2 regions of the Savagea faecisuis genome follow, and region 2 is predicted to be linked to the other one. Evidence: riboswitches for the same ligand, from Rfam matches in the RefSeq annotation. Region 2 holds a riboswitch; the other holds the start of a gene.
The links. A riboswitch is a leader RNA that binds a small molecule or an ion and turns the genes downstream of it on or off. The one in region 2 is predicted to bind thiamine pyrophosphate.
Positions count from the first base shown of each region.

Region 1: it holds a riboswitch for thiamine pyrophosphate, as region 2 does, so the genes downstream of both, ACFQ0V_RS02805 (phosphomethylpyrimidine synthase ThiC) here and thiM (hydroxyethylthiazole kinase) in region 2, are expected to answer to the same signal.

Region 1 covers NZ_JBHTJF010000012.1:8,741-16,931, forward strand. The annotation lists gene ACFQ0V_RS02780 (AAA family ATPase) at 1-459, opposite strand, end outside; gene nadE (ammonia-dependent NAD(+) synthetase) at 524-1,345, opposite strand; gene ACFQ0V_RS02790 (nicotinate phosphoribosyltransferase) at 1,342-2,811, opposite strand; gene ACFQ0V_RS02795 (hypothetical protein) at 2,922-3,101, opposite strand; partial or broken gene thiC (phosphomethylpyrimidine synthase ThiC) at 3,111-4,207, opposite strand; gene ACFQ0V_RS02805 (phosphomethylpyrimidine synthase ThiC) at 4,188-4,919, opposite strand; TPP riboswitch at 5,052-5,163, opposite strand; gene ACFQ0V_RS02810 (GreA/GreB family elongation factor) at 5,209-5,676, opposite strand; gene ACFQ0V_RS02815 (hypothetical protein) at 5,655-6,080, opposite strand; gene ACFQ0V_RS02820 (hypothetical protein) at 6,097-6,573, opposite strand; gene ACFQ0V_RS02825 (M20/M25/M40 family metallo-hydrolase) at 6,657-7,133, opposite strand; gene ACFQ0V_RS02830 (M20 metallopeptidase family protein) at 7,070-7,825, opposite strand; gene ACFQ0V_RS02835 (YjiH family protein) at 7,968-8,191, shown strand, end outside.
Region 2 covers NZ_JBHTJF010000034.1:221,740-229,930, reverse strand. The annotation lists gene ACFQ0V_RS10630 (methionine ABC transporter permease) at 1-548, shown strand, start outside; gene ACFQ0V_RS10625 (alpha-hydroxy-acid oxidizing protein) at 565-1,713, shown strand; gene thiW (energy coupling factor transporter S component ThiW) at 1,757-2,281, opposite strand; gene thiE (thiamine phosphate synthase) at 2,271-2,930, opposite strand; gene thiD (bifunctional hydroxymethylpyrimidine kinase/phosphomethylpyrimidine kinase) at 2,927-3,757, opposite strand; gene thiM (hydroxyethylthiazole kinase) at 3,758-4,501, opposite strand; TPP riboswitch at 4,570-4,658, opposite strand; gene ACFQ0V_RS10600 (VOC family protein) at 4,784-5,725, shown strand; gene wrbA (NAD(P)H:quinone oxidoreductase) at 5,788-6,396, shown strand; gene ACFQ0V_RS10590 (M20 family metallo-hydrolase) at 6,437-7,675, opposite strand; gene ACFQ0V_RS10585 (SLC13 family permease) at 7,963-8,191, shown strand, end outside.

The DNA of each region.
Region 1 (8,191 bases), on a different contig from region 2:
AGTCCCGTGATGGGTTGATGGGTTTTGCGTCGCCATGACGAAAAAAGGTTGGGGTAATTCATAGGTAACGCCGTCGATTGTCACTTTTTGCTCCTCCATACTTTCAAGCAAAGCGGATTGTGTTTTCGGCGAAGCTCGGTTCAACTCATCTGCTAATAGGACGCTACCGAAAATCGACCCTTTTTTAAACTCAAATTGTGACGTTGCCGGATTGTATATTGAAACTCCTAAAATATCAGAGGGCAGTAAGTCTGGCGTAAATTGAATACGTTGAAAAGGGAGATGCATCGACTGGGCCAAAGACTTCACTAAGGCAGTCTTTCCAACACCTGGTACGTCCTCTAATAAAATATGGCCTCCGCTTAATAAAGCGGTCAAACTTAATTCAATCACTTCACGCTTCCCGACAATATGCCGTTCTATATTCGTGATCACTTTTTCCATCTGTTCAATAATCATTCATCTCTTGCTCCTTTCAAAAAAAGAGTTTTCTGCCACCGTGACAGAAAACTCCTATACTATATTATTTCCAAAATGTATCGAAACGAGTGATTGGTAAATGACGCTTATGCATCGACTGTTCATATAACTGTTCGATGCGTTGACGCGCTTTTGTTGAAACTTCTTTACCTTCTAAATAATCGTCAATTTCCGCATATGTTACACCGAGCGCTTCTTCGTCTGGCTGCGCTGGTCGATCCTCTTCTAAGTCTGCGGTCGGAATCTTATGATATAGGACGGGTGGGCACTCTAAATGTTTCAAAATTTGAGCACCTTGACGTTTATTTAAGTTAAAGAGTGGCATTAAGTCTGCACCACCGTCTCCGTACTTCGTAAAGAACCCTGTAATCCCTTCTGCTGCGTGATCGCTACCGAGAACGACTGCGCCGCGCATCGCCGCAATCGAATATTGTGCTTTCATACGTTCACGTGCCTTTTCATTTCCTTTTACGAAGTCAGACACTTCAATTCCTGCTTCTTTTAACGTTTTGACACTTGCGTCCACTGCTGGCTTCACATCGATTGTAATCGTTTCGGTCGGCTGGATATATTCAAGTGCTAATTGACAATCTTCTTCATCAAATTGCTTTCCATACGGAAGACGCAATGCGATAAAAGCATATTGTTTTTCTCCTTCTTCATTCAACTCATCGACCGCCATTTGCGCAAGCTTCCCTGCTAAAGTAGAATCCTGTCCACCTGATACTCCAAGAACGAACCCTGTCACGAATGGATAGCGCTTTGTATAGCTTTTCAAAAAATCAATAATGTGGCGCACTTCTTCAGCTGGATCGATACTCGGACTGACATGATATTGTTCAATGATTTCTTTTTGCACGATTATTCCTCCTTATATGAATGGACTAATTGATTCACTTCTTCGATATTTCTCATTTTGTTATCCCAACATTTCTGACTTAAATCGACTGGGTATTCTTCTGGATTTAATGAACGTTTATACTCATCCCACAGCAGTTTTAAATTTTCTTTTCCGTAGGCACGCATCTCTTCCAATGTCGGATTTTCATAAATGACTTCGCCTTTTTTAACGACATGCTCGTGTAAGTTAACTGCATCGAAATCTGTCACATACTTTGAAAGATACGTGTGCACTGGATGGAACATTTTCAGCGTTTTTTCCGCTTGAGGGTCTTCTTCCTTCATCGTAATATAATCCCCTTCTGCTTTTCCGGTTTTACGATTGATGATTCGATATACATTTTTCTCTCCAGGTGTTGTCACTTTTTCCGATGTGGATGAAATCTTGATCGTATCTTCCATTATTCCTTCACTATTTTCAATCGATACGATTTTGTACACCGCTCCTAGTGCTGGCTGGTCGTAGGCAGTAATCAGTTTCGTACCGATTCCCCATGTGTCGACACAAGCCCCTTGTGCTTTTAAGTTCAAAATCGTATATTCATCTAAATCATTCGAAACGACAATTTTAGCATCGTGAAATCCTGCTTCATCTAACATGCGGCGCGCTTCTTTTGATAAGAAAGCGATGTCACCACTGTCTAAACGAATCCCTTGGAAGTTAATTTTATCTCCGAGCTCTTTCGCTACACGAATCGCTGTCGGCACACCGATTTTTAACGTGTTGTACGTGTCGACTAAAAAGACGCAATCTTTATGGCGTCGAGCGTAAGAATGAAACGCTTCATATTCACTTTTATACGCTTGTACCATCGAGTGAGCGTGTGTTCCAGCAACCGGGATTCCGAAGAGCTTTCCTGCTCGAACATTACTCGTCGCCTCTAAACCACCTACAATCGAAGCGCGAGCTCCCCAAATAGCAGCATCCATCTCTTGTGCACGGCGAGTCCCGAACTCCATGACGACTTCATCTTTTACAACTTGTTTTATGCGACTCGCTTTCGTCGCAATTAATGTTTGGAAGTTGACGATGTTTAAAATTGCTGTTTCGATTAATTGAGCTTCCGCGAGTGGTGCTTCAATTCGCATTAACGGTTCATTCGCAAAGACGAGCTCTCCTTCAACAACTGAATACACATCTCCCGTAAAACGAATTGTCTTTAAATAATTTAAAAAATCTTCTTCATAACCGACTTGTTCTTTTAAATAACGTAAATCACTATCTGTAAAACGGAACTCTTTTAAATAATCTAATACGCGCTCTAATCCTGCAAATACAGCATAACCATTTCCAAATGGCATACTGCGAAAGTACACTTCGAAAATAGACTTTCGTTCATGCATCCCATCCGCCCAATACGACTCAACCATATTAATTTGGTACAAGTCTGTATGTACGGCTAAACTGTCGTCCTTATAATTCGTCTTCATACGAATAAACCCCTTCTTCTGTACAATGTATTTGTTCTATTATACCCCTTTCTACTAAAGCGCGAAAGAAAATGAAGCCTAGTTTTCGCAAAACTAGGCTTCATCGCTTATTAATAATGAAAATTTTTAACCGATCCGCAATTTTTACAAATACGATGCGTTCTTTTTTCTTCGTATTCGTGCTCACAGTTCGCTTGAATCGTTTGAAGTTGCTCTTCCAATTGGCGAAGGGTTTGACGTTTTTCATGAATTTGCACAAGCAAATGTTGCGCTGTTATTTCTTCATTCATTTCCTCACCTCAATTGTAAATTTTTCCACCGAGCTCTCGGAACTGTTCTGCTTTTTGTTCCAATCCTTCTTTAACGCGTAAACGCTCTTCTAATGAATCATCATCTGAATATTTTCTAATGTCATGCGAGATGCGCATACTGCAAAACTTCGGTCCGCACATCGAACAGAAATGCGCCACTTTTGCACCTTCTGCTGGCAACGTTTCATCATGGTATTCGAGCGCGCGCTCCTGGTCCAAACTTAAATTAAATTGGTCGCGCCAACGGAATTCGAATCGTGCTTTAGATAGCGCGTCATCGCGTTTTTGCGCTGTCGGATGCCCTTTCGCAAGGTCCGCCGCATGCGCCGCAAGCTTATACGTAATGACTCCTTCTCGCACGTCGTCTTTATTCGGTAAGCCTAAATGTTCTTTCGGCGTCACATAACAAAGCATTGCCGTTCCCATCCACCCGATCATCGCAGCACCGATCGCGGACGTAATATGGTCATAGCCCGGTGCGATGTCTGTCGTTAAAGGACCTAATGTGTAAAACGGCGCTTGGTCACAAATTTCAAGTTGTTTGTCCATATTTTCTTTAATTTTATGCATCGGTACATGGCCTGGTCCTTCCACCATTACTTGCACGTCATGTTCCCATGCAATTTTCGTCAGTTCGCCTAATGTTTCTAACTCGGCAAACTGTGCTTCATCGTTCGCATCGGCAATCGAACCTGGACGTAAACCATCCCCTAATGAAAAGGCGATATCGTATTGTTTCATAATTTCACAAATCTCTTCAAAGTGCGTATATAAAAACTCTCTTTATGGTGAAGTAAGCACCACTGAGCCATAATGGATCCACCGCGTGATACGATGCCCGTTACGCGATTTACTGTCATCGGAATGTAGCGCAATAACACACCCGCATGAATCGTAAAGTAACTGACTCCTTGCTCAGCCTGTTCAATCAACGTATCTCGAAACACTTCCCACGTTAAGTTTTCCACTAAGCCGTTCACTTTTTCGAGCGCTTGGTAAATCGGCACCGTCCCGATAGGAACAGGTGAATTACGAATGATCCACTCGCGTGTCGTATGGATGTTCTTACCTGTCGACAAATCCATAATCGTGTCCGCTCCCCCAACGAGTCGCCCACGTCATCTTTTCCACTTCTTCAGCGATGGAAGAAGTGACTGCTGAATTTCCAATATTCGCATTAATTTTCACGTGGAAATTGCGTCCGATAATCATCGGTTCCGCTTCTGGATGGTTAATATTCGACGGTAATACCGCACGGCCTCGCGCGATTTCTTCTCGCACAATTTCAGGTTCTAATCCTTCACGAATCGCGACGAACTCCATTTCAGGTTCTAATCCTTCACGAATCGCGACGAACTCCATTTCAGGTGTCACAATTCCTCGTTTCGCATAATGCATTTGCGTCACATTTTTCCCTCGCTTTGCGCGGAGTGGTTTTCGTTTACGCAATGGGAATAAGTCATCTTCTTTTTCTTTCCCTGGACGGTATACGTTATCCTCAGGCTTCACTTCGCGCCCTTCATATTCCTCGACGTCGCCGCGCTCTAAAATCCACTGTTCGCGAATGCGTGGCAATCCTTTTTCAATATCGATTTCATGTGTTGGGTCCGTGTACACACCGCTCGTATCATAAACACGAATTGGTTCGTTCGGTATTTCGCCTTGCTCTGTGATTGTCGGCGATAAAGCGATTTCACGCATCGGCACGCGAATATCCGGACGGCTCCCCTCTACATACACTTTCGTGCTCGCTGGAAAACAATCGTGAATTTGAATTCCTTTTTGTTTTGCTGTCATGTTTTTCAGTCTCCTTCTTCATTTTGAGGTAGACCGCATAACTCGCACCATTCGGGACAATCCATACAAAAAAGCCAGGTCTAATGATAGTTAGACCTGGCACGTAAATAAACATACGTCTCGTATGTATTGTGTCATTAATAAGTACTTCCCCACGCTGGTATGAGCCAGATCAGGTCCAAAGAGTTAGGAAAATTAGTTCTCCCTCTCAGTCCGCCACTTTCGGACACCCCTAGTTTTTTATTGAATTGTTCGTACACGTTCACCATGAACGCTCTTCTTTTATTTGTCAAGGATTACTTTTTATGTGAACGTTTTTTACTTTGAATTCATTATCGTAAAATATGAATTTCTCGCCGATTTCTTTTCCTAATAAATGTTTTCCGAGCGGACTATCGACAGAAATTTTATCTCGTTCAATATCCGCTTCTAACGAATGAACGATTTGATACGTTTCCACTTCGGATTCGCCACTTTCTAAAATATCGACATACGTTCCAAGCTGTACGACTCCGTTGTCTTCTGGTTCAATAACTTCCACCTTCAAAAGCAATGCTTTCAACTGTTCTATTTTTTCTCGCACTTCAAATGATTCTTCTAAGTATTGTGCGTACACCGGATCTTCCGAGAAATCACAAAATCCTCGCGCTGCTTTTACTTTTTCTTGTGATTTTTGCAATATATCATTTTCTAATTTTGAAAGTTGTTCTTCCAGTTGCTGTTTTCCGTCTTTCGTTAACCGAATGATGTCGTCCATTTGTGAATACCTCCTACTACTCGACTCGCAAGAGCATACACTGCTATGACGCTAAAAATTAAAATATGCCAAATGACGATTGCAAAAATATGTGGTAAATATTGCATATTTACATAGACGATGAGCACTAATATTAACGTATATGCAAAAGCGATTAAGTTGTATAATAACCACTCTTGCGACAATGTACTCGCAAATTTCGTAATGAGTATATTAAATGGCATGACGAGCAATAAGTAAATCAGCAAAATGATAATGAGTGTTACGAGAAACACACGCCACGTTGAATTCATATTAAAAAATTCTGGGTATTCCAGCTCCAAAGGAAGTGTTTGGACGCCTTTCGTCAATAAAAAAGACGTGATCAATGTCGCTATACTAATCGTAAAAAATCGTTTCCACATGACCTTTAAACTCCTCTCACAATGTTAAACGCGGTAAAATAAACTCGATTTGCACTTCATCAATTCGCTCTCTCGAATAAATTTGCTCATATTTTTCATAAAAGCGACTGCATTCGAACAAGTTCGCTTGTAACTCAGGAAATTGTTGAATGACAACATTTCTTCGAATAATGTCATCGAGTGCAAAATAACCTTGGTGAAAGTAATTTTCTTCACTTGGAATCGTCATTTTAATGGATAATAACCATTCTTCATGCCTTTGAATCACTCGGTTTTCAAACAGTAACAAACCCGGTTTATGCTCGATTCGTGCTCGTAAATGCGCCAACACGAAACGGTCAAAGTTGTCATTCGTTTCTAAATCAAACTCTTCATGAATCGCCCATTGCTTCGCTATATGTTTTGCAATGCGTATCACTTCTTCCTCAAGCATCGATTCATTTTGAATACTCGACTCATAAATCGCTAAAATACGTAAAACTGTATGTTCCACTACGGACACTCCTCTAAAAATACACACATTACTCCTCATTACTCCTCATTATAACGAATGTTAGAGAGAGAGATGATCTCCACTTACTCTCCTTCAAAATATTGAATCGCGTACTGCGCAAAAATTGCGACTCCTAAATGTAGAGCTGCTTCATCGATATCGAATTTAGGATGATGGTTCGGATATTTAATTCCTTTTTCTTCATTTTGAATGCCGAGTCGGAAAAAGATTCCCAGTACTTGCTCGGCGAAATAGGAGAAGTCTTCCCCCCCCATACTCGGCTTAACGATCGCAAGTGAATCTTCTCCTAATATCGCATCTGTCGCTTTTTGAAGGGGTTCAATTAAAGAAGGTTCATTGTATACAGAAGGATAACCTTCCTCATAATCAAAAGTATACGTCGCCCCCATACCGCTCGTAATTCCATTTACGTAACGCTCAATCGTCTCTTTCACGATAGGGCGCAAATTTGGATTTAACAATCGAACCGTCCCTTCTAATTTGACGGACGGTGCAATGACGTTGCGCGTGTAGCCTCCCTCAATCTTTCCAATCGTAATTCTAACGGATCGACGACGCGACTGACAACTTGTTGTAAGGACGTGATGATTTCTCCTGTAATCGTAATGGAATCGACCGCTTGATGAGGGTGCGCCGCATGTCCACCACGGCCGCTAATTTCAAGGTCAAATGCATCTGTACACGCCGTCGCAAATTCAAGCGTCACCGTCGTCTTTCCTACAGGGGCGGTCGGATGGACATGCAACCCAATAATCGTATCGACATCTGGATTTTTCAATACCCCTTCTTCTACCATATGTTTCGCACCTGCGTATCCTTCTTCTGCCGGCTGAAAAATATAGACGATATTTCCTTCTTCTAATTCATATTGATCGAGTACAGCAATCGCGCCTAATAAAATCGTCATATGTGCATCGTGACCACATAAATGTGCGACCCCTGGAACCTTCGACTTATACGGAGCATCTTTTTCATCCATGATCGGTAAAGCGTCCATATCGGCGCGAATCGCTAATGTCGGACCTGGACGCTTTCCACGTTTAATCACTTTCAATCCTGTCTTTGCGATATTTGGAATAACTTCCACATCGTACTGCTTTAAAATAGTTTGAATGTACTTGGATGTTTCCCATTCTTCAAACGATAATTCTGGATGTTGATGAAAATGACGTCGCCATTCCACGAGCTGCGATTGTAGTTGTTGTGCACATGCTTTTACATTTAATTTCACTGTATTCCCCCATCTGTTCTACCCCTTTTCCACTTTCAAAAATTCTTACAATTCAAACATTAACAAAATAGTAGCTTATCTTTATTTATTCATATATATTGTATTATTATACAATATTAAAACGAATAAGGGAGTGTTTCTTTTGAATTCTTATCCATTAAAAAACTGGTTACTTTTCCTTCTCCCTTCCGCACTCGGGATTTTCCTCTTTATGATTCCGATTCCGTACGGAGAAGATGTGAAAGTACCGATTGCGATTCTCGCTGACTTATTAAATAATCAAATTGCTGAATATATGTCTATCATCGGACTCATTACGATGATCATCGCAGCCATTGGTTCTCTCGTCTTTGCCTTTGTAAAGCC
Region 2 (8,191 bases):
TATTGCTCGTCTTAACGAGACCGAATGCGTTATTTGCGAATAAATTTGTTTACAACGTCTTAAATATTTTAGTAAATATCGTGCGTTCTGTACCGTTTATCATTTTGCTTTTCTTCATCATTCCATTTACGAAAGCAATCGTCGGTACGATCATCGGTGTAAAAGGGGTAATCGTACCACTCGTCGTTTATACATCACCGTACATCGCACGCTTGATGGAGTCAGCACTTCTTGAAGTCGACCCAGGAGTAATCGAAGCTTATACAGCGATGGGTGTAAAACGTCGTAAAATCGTATGGAATGTTTTAATTCGTGAAGCACGTCCTGCAATTATTTTAGGACTAACGATCGCGACAGTTAGCTTAATCGGAGCTACTGCGATGGCTGGTTTAGTCGGAGCGGGAGGACTTGGAGACTTGGCATACCGTTACGGTCACATTCAATACGAAGTTGAAGTTATGTATGCGACAGTATTCATTTTAATCATTCTCGTTCAAGGAATTCAGTCGCTCGGAAACTATTTTGCATCAAAATTAAAACGAGATTAAGGAAAGGTGAGGAACGATGAGTAAACGAGTAGAAGACGCATTTTTTAAAAAGGTGACGGCAGCAAAAACAGATTTTCCGGTAGGGGTGGAAGCTCTTTATGAAGCTGCGCAAAAGAAATTCGAAAAAAATCCATTCGGCTACATTTATTCTGGAGCGAGTGGAGAAGAGACGTTGCGTAACAACCGTCGTGCTTTTGAGCGTTGGGCAATCGTTCCTCGTTTTTTAACCGACGTGTCTGAAGTGGATACATCGGTTACGTTGTTCGGTAAAACATATGACACACCTATTTTATTTGCGCCTGTCGGTATGCAAAAGCTGGCGCATGAAGAGGCGGAACTAGCATCGAGTCGCGCAGCAGCGAAATTTGGAATTCCGTTTATTCAAAGTACGGTATCGAGCTATTCGATTGAGTCTATACAAGAAGCGACAAACGATAGTCCGAAGTGGTTCCAATTGTATTGGTCGACAGTGGACGAAGATTTACCGAAAAGTATGGTGCAACGTGCTGAACGAGCTGGCTATGAAGCGATCGTTTTAACGATTGATACGGTGCGCATCGGTTGGCGTGAAACGGATTTACGCAATCAGTTCTCACCATTAAAAGGCGGTCTCGGTAAAGCGAATTACGTGGAAGATCCTGTATTCCAACGCAGTTTACGCGATGACTCAGAAGAAGCGTTAATCGATGCGCTCGTTCAACATGTTCATCACCCGACACTCGGTTGGGAGCAGATTGAAAAGCTTCAAAGTTGGACGAAGTTACCGATTGTTTTAAAAGGGATTTTGCATCCAGAAGATGCGAAAGAAGCAGTCGCACGCGGTATCGACGGTATCGTCGTCTCCAATCATGGTGGACGTCAATTAGACGGTGTTATCGCGAGTTTAGATGCATTGCCTGCTGTTGTAGAGGCGGTGGACGGACGTATACCTGTTTTGTTCGATAGCGGGATTCGTAGTGGTGTCGACGTTGTCAAAGCGTTAGCACTAGGAGCAGATGCTGTCTGTGTCGGTCGACCATATATTTATGCATTAGGGATTGATGGAGAACGTGGCGTCACAACATGGGTTGAACATTTATTAGAAGAAATGACGGCATCCATTGCGCTAGCGGGGGCAAATAGCGTCAAACAAGTTCGCCATCTCACTTTAGTAGAAAATAAATAAAAGCAGTCGGGCATTTGCGTGCCTGACTGCTTTTTACGTCTAATTAATTTGTTGATTTTTTGGCGAACATTAATTGTAAGTCGTGTCCCGCTCTCGTTTTTTGAAGTTGTTTTACGAGAAGTAAACCGAGTATCGCTCCACTTAAACTAGAGAAGAAAAATCCTGGGACGAAGAAGAATGCCCCGAACTCTGTGCCCATTAACAATTTCGCATACGGTACGGCAAATAAAGAAGCGATGAGTCCTGTTCCGATTATTTCACCCGTTACAGCAGCCCAGCTTTTTTTGAATTTTTTATAAAGAACGCCTGCTAAAAATGCGCCGATCATACCGCCTGGAAATGCAAGTAACGAGCCAGTGCCGATAATGACACGGATGAGCGCTGCAAGAAACGCGATTAATACGCCTGGTCCAGTGCCGAGCATCATCGCAGCAATCACGTTAATCGCATGTTGGACAGGGAAAGCGCGCGCTGGTCCGAGTGGGAATGAAACGAACGTTGACCCGACGACAGCAATTGCCGCAAATAAAGAAATTAAAATCATTTTTCGAATTTTATCATTTTGCATCGTTAATCACTTCTTTCATAGTAGAGGCGAGTTTTTCTGTCGCCTCTTTTGGATTAGGTGCGCTAGCGATCGCAGAAATAATTGAAATTCCATCCGCTCCAGCTTCGATTGCTGGTGCGAAATTGTCTGCTTGTAATCCACCGATTGCGACGATAGGGAATTGTGCGAAATGTTGTCTCGTTTCTTGAATTGCTTTAGTACCCGCAACAGGATTCGTATCTAATTTTGTCGTTGTCGCGTATATAGGTCCCATTCCGATATAGTCGGCTCCCGCTTCAATCGCTGCTTTCGACTCTTGTAAAGTGTGACTCGAAACACCGATTATTTTGTCTGAGCCAAGCTTTTGACGCACGACTCCTGCATCGAGGTCGTCTTGTCCGACGTGCACACCGTCCGCTCCAATTTCAATCGCTAAATCGACATCGTCATTGACGATAAACGGAACGTTCGCTTGCTTGCATAGACGGAAGCAGTCACGCGCAAATTGTTTTTTTGCTTCGCCTGTTAATGCGTCATCTCCTTTTTCGCGGAATTGAAACATCGTAATACCACCATCGATCGCTTGCTGTAAGACGTCGAGCGGTTCATGAGAGCCACAATTGTTACTTCCCATAATGAAGTAGATACGAAGCGCTTCTTTTATATTCATTCGACATGAATCTCCTTTTCCATGCGGTCTTGTACGTAGCGGTATGCGCCATGGTTAGTCGGACCGTGACCGCTGCCTAATTGTAAGTCTTCTTCAATCGCTGCTTGAATGAATGATTTTCCGACGATTAATGCATCTTTCAGTGACATTCCTTTCGCTAAAGAAGCGGTAACTGCCGCAGAAGATGTACATCCTGTTCCGTGCGTATTATCGGTATCGATACGTTTTGATGTCATGGAGAATGACGTACCATCTTGTAAAAATACGAAATCTTTCGCGAACTCAGGGTCTTTACTATGTCCGCCTTTCATCCATACACCTTTTGCCCCTAAAGCTAGAATGCGCTCCGCCGCCGCTGCAATATCGTCTTCCGTTACAATTTCCATATTTGCGAGCACTTCCGCTTCAGGAATGTTTGGCGTAATAATTGTAGCGAGTGGTACGAGTTCCTTTTTTAAAGCATCGACTGCTTCTTGTTGAAGCAATGATGCGCCACCTTTCGCAATCATTACCGGGTCGATGACGATATTTTGAACATTGTATTGTTTGAACTTCTCAGCGACGATTTGAATAATTTCAGCAGAAAATAGCATTCCAGTTTTCACCGCGTCTGGGCGTAAGTCTGTCATGACCGCATCGATTTGGCTTTCGATCATATCGATATCGATCGGTTGAACCCCGTGCACCCCTAACGTATTTTGAGCTGTGATCGCTGTAATGGCAGATGTACCGAACGTTCCGAGCTCTTGGAATGTTTTTAAGTCCGCTTGAATCCCTGCACCTCCGCCACTATCTGAACCTGCGATTGTCATTGCGATTTTCACCATTTATAATTCCTCCATTTGTAAGTAATTTAAGCATTCCACTTGGAATTGACCGATTCCAGTAGCAGCTTGTCGTGCGTGTTCTGCTACTTTTTTATAAAAACGCACGCCTTGTTGAATCGTTTCTGCGTCTGTATTCACTGTTGCGAAAGCTGCCACGATCGTTGTGAGCACGCATCCTGCTCCAGTCACTTGCTTCATCCACGGGTCGCCACCTGTTATTTCAAACATCTGTCGTGCGCTAACGACGAGGTCTGTCGCTCCAGTGACGACGACGATTGCATCATATTTTTCGGCAACAAATCGTGCCATTTCTTGTACATTCGCTTCGCCACTTCCTGCATCTACTCCTCGTGCTTCCCATTGCTCGCCGGCGATCGCAGCGAGCTCACCTGCATTGAGGCGAAAAGCTGTCGGATTAACGACTTGCAATAAACGTTGACACATCGCTAAGCGAGAACGGATTGCACCGACACCAACAGGATCGATGACGACGGGAATCCCTCGTTCGTTCGCCTTTTGTCCTGCACGCGTCATCGCGAGTTCCGAGTGTTGTTGGAGCGTCCCAAAATTTAATACGAGCGCATCTGCAAAGCTCGTCACTTCAGTCACTTCGTCAGCTAAATCCGCCATGATCGGCGAAGCTCCTAATGCGAGTAGAGCGTTCGCTTGAAAGTTTGCCGTTACATAATTCGTAATACAGTGGATGACTGGTTTGTTTTTTCGTATGTGTTGTAGTGCTGTCATAAGCAATCTCCCTTTCATAAAAAAATCCTTCTCATTCTAAGTAGAAGAAGGAGAAGGATTTAACACCATGTGAAAAATACCCACTTTCCTCCGATGGTATCAACCATATCAGGTTCAAAGAGTACGTCTCAGCCCGCGGGCGCCCCTAGTGGTAAACTCGTATGCGTTTGTACATTTACTATACCATACAGTGAAAAGAAGAAACAAAGTTTTTGACAGAACGAAAAATCCTTGTTATGATATATCTTGAATTCAAGATAATGAAAGAGAGGAGAGAAGAATATGAAAATGGAAGGGATTCACCACATTACAGCGATTGTCGGTCATCCAGAACAAACGGCTCGTTTTTATGGGGATGTATTAGGGTTGCGACTCGTGAAAACGACAGTGAACTTTGATGATCCGACGACGTATCATTTGTACTTCGGCGATAGTGAAGGTAGTCCAGGCTCGATTATGACGTTCTTTAATTGGATGAATGATTATCGAGGAAAGCGCGGCAACGGACAAGTAGGCATTACATACTTTTTAATACCGCAAGGGAGCTTCGCATTTTGGCAAGAGCGATTACAGTCAAAACAAATTCAAACGAAAGTCGTTGAAAGCTTCGATGAAAGGCAACTTCATTTTGAAGATGAACATGGATTACAACTCGCTTTAATCGAACGACATATCGCGGTGACGAACGATTGGGAAACGGCAGAAATACCGTCCGAATATGCTATTCAAAAGTTCGGCGGTGCTCTTTTATATACAGGGAATATTGAAGCGACGAAACGATTACTTGAACAACAATTCGGTTATGTTTCACGTGGAACATTTGGAGAAAAGGAACGATTCATTTTGGAGGAGAACTCGGAAGAAACGATCGACCTCTATTCTTTAGATGGAGAACGTGGAAGTTTTGGAATTGGTACGGTACATCACATCGCATGGCGTACGAAAGATGCCAAAGAACAGCTCAAGTGGCAACAGCAATTACAAGCGCATTACAATGTAACACCTGTTCAAGATCGTGACTATTTCGAGTCGATATACTTCCGAGAGGGTGGAGGAATCGTTTGTGAAATTGCGACAGATGAACCTGGATTTTTCATCGACGAAACGGATGAAGCTTTAGGATCAACTTTACAATTGCCGACACAGTATGAACAAAATCGTGCTGTAATCGAGTCTCATATCGTTCCATTTCAACGTCCGAGTGGAAAACGCTCTTCTCATTAAATCGTAACACTCTTTATTATTTTGAATACACAATAGAACTTATTTAAAAGGAGATTATAAACATGACAAACGTAGCAATTATTTATTACAGTTCAACAGGTACAAACTATAAAATGGCACAATGGGCAGCAGAAGGTGCAAAAGAAGCAGGAGCATCGGATGTTCGTGTATTAAAATTACGAGAAACAGCACCAGAAGGCGCAATTGATTCAAATCCAGCATGGCGCGCTCACGTAGATGCGACGAAAGAAATTCCGACAGTTACATTGGAAGATTTAGAGTGGGCAGATGCGATTATTTGGAGCGTACCGACACGTTTCGGTAACGTACCGAGCCAATTCCAAAACTTTATCGATACGACAGGCGGCTTATGGTTCCAAGGGAAATTAGCGAATAAAGTAGTCAGTGCGATGGCGAGCGCTGGAAACGCAAACGGTGGTCAAGAAGTGACGGTTCACTCGATCTATACGACGATGTACCATTGGGGTGCAATCGTAACAGCACCAGGTTTTGTAGATCAATCTGCATACGCAGCAGGTGGAAACCCATACGGTACGAGCGCGACAGTATCACAAGAAGGTGAAATTGTAGAGCAAGTAGAAGAAGCAGTGAAAGCACAAGCGCGTCGTACGACAGAAGTAGCAAAAGCGACAGCGAGTCTCCGCGCATAATAAAAAGAGTCGAACGGAATTCCGTTCGACTCTTTTTTTATTATTTTGTTTGACACTTACTTTCTTGAATGACAAGGTCGAATAAAATATCGATTCCTTTACATAAATCTTCAATCTCCGTCCATTCTTTTGGAGAGTGGCTAATCCCTTTATGACTTGGAACGAAAAGGATTGTCGAAGGGACATGTTTAGCGAAGATCATCGCATCATGTCCAGCTCCACTATGCATGTCCATAAATGTATATTTTCTTTCTTTACAACTTTGTTTTAAATAATCATTCATAATTTTATCCATTTTTATCGGTTCGACTTGCAATTTATCCATTAATTTTACTTGGATTTCTTCCGTTTCATGAAGTTTTAAATAATCGTACAGTCGCTCTGTCGCAATATGCAGCGATTCATTTGTGCTTGAACGCAAATCAATCATAAATTCGACTGTATGTGGAATGACATTCGCACCGTTCGGATACACTTCTAAATGGCCAACTGTAATGACCGTTCCTGCTTCTGTTTGGTCGTGAATGAGTGTCGGTAAGTTTGCGATAATTTTACTTGCGGCGACAAGTGCATCTGCTCGTAAATCCATCGGAGTCGTACCGGCATGTCCTGCTTCACCTATTACTGTGATAGCGAGTTGCCTTAATCCGACGATACTTTCGACGATGCCGATATCGACTTCACTATTTTCTAAAAGAGGTCCTTGTTCAATATGAAGTTCAATATATCGAGCGATGGTATCGATAGGTCGTGCTTTTCTTTGAGGGAGAGTTAGTCCGCTTTGCTCAATCGCTTCAACTGTCGTCAAGCCATCGAATCCGACGAGTTGTTCGAATTGTTCTACAGGTAATTCACCTAATATGCTACGAGAGCCGATTAGACCTCCAGGAAAACGAGCACCTTCTTCTTCAACGAGTGCTACAAATTCAATCGTCTGTTTCGGTTGGAAGTCGTGTTCGGCAAAGAGAGTTGCCACTTCTAAAGCAGCGATGACTCCCGCAGTGCCATCAAAAGCTCCTCCATTCGGAACAGAATCAAAATGAGAGCCTACTAATATAGAAGGGAGAGATGAGTCTGTCCCGACTAACTTTCCGTAAATATTTCCGAAGCCATCTTCTTCTATGTCTAAATGAGCCTCTTTCATAATTTGTATTATTTTGTTACGTGCTTGCACATGTTCGTTTGAATATGTGAGACGAGTCACACCTTCAGACGGAGTAGCTGAAAATTGTTGAAATGTTTGAATCCATTGTTGAACCCGCGTACGGTTACTTTGCACAATGAGCCCTCCTCTTATAAATATCTTACTCCTTCAAAGTTAGCATGAAATTTTAAAAATGAAAAGTTTTGTCACAAAGTGCTGAACGAGCAAAAAAGCGACTTAAAGACACTTACGCTTTAGTAAAGTAAAGAAAGATTCAGAAAATATGAAAATAAGAAAAAACTTAACAAAAAGTTTGTTGAAAAGCTCTCGTTTCTATATTAATATTGTAAACATTCATACAGAGAAGATGATTTTCAATCTGTTTTAATACAAAGAATTTAAAAAAGAGGTAGGATGATGAGATGAACACAGTATGGGCAAAAATGTGGGATTGGCATGACCAAACGAAACGCATCTTTTCCATGTTTTCTTTGAAAAAAGAAAACGCTTTAGAAGCACAACAGGAAATGGCTCAACAGACAAATGAAAACGATAACAAAAATGATCACTCTAAACCCCCAAGAGGACGTACGAGTACACAAAATATCGGATTGTTGTTAGGGCCGGCTTTATTTTTATTAACGTTATTAT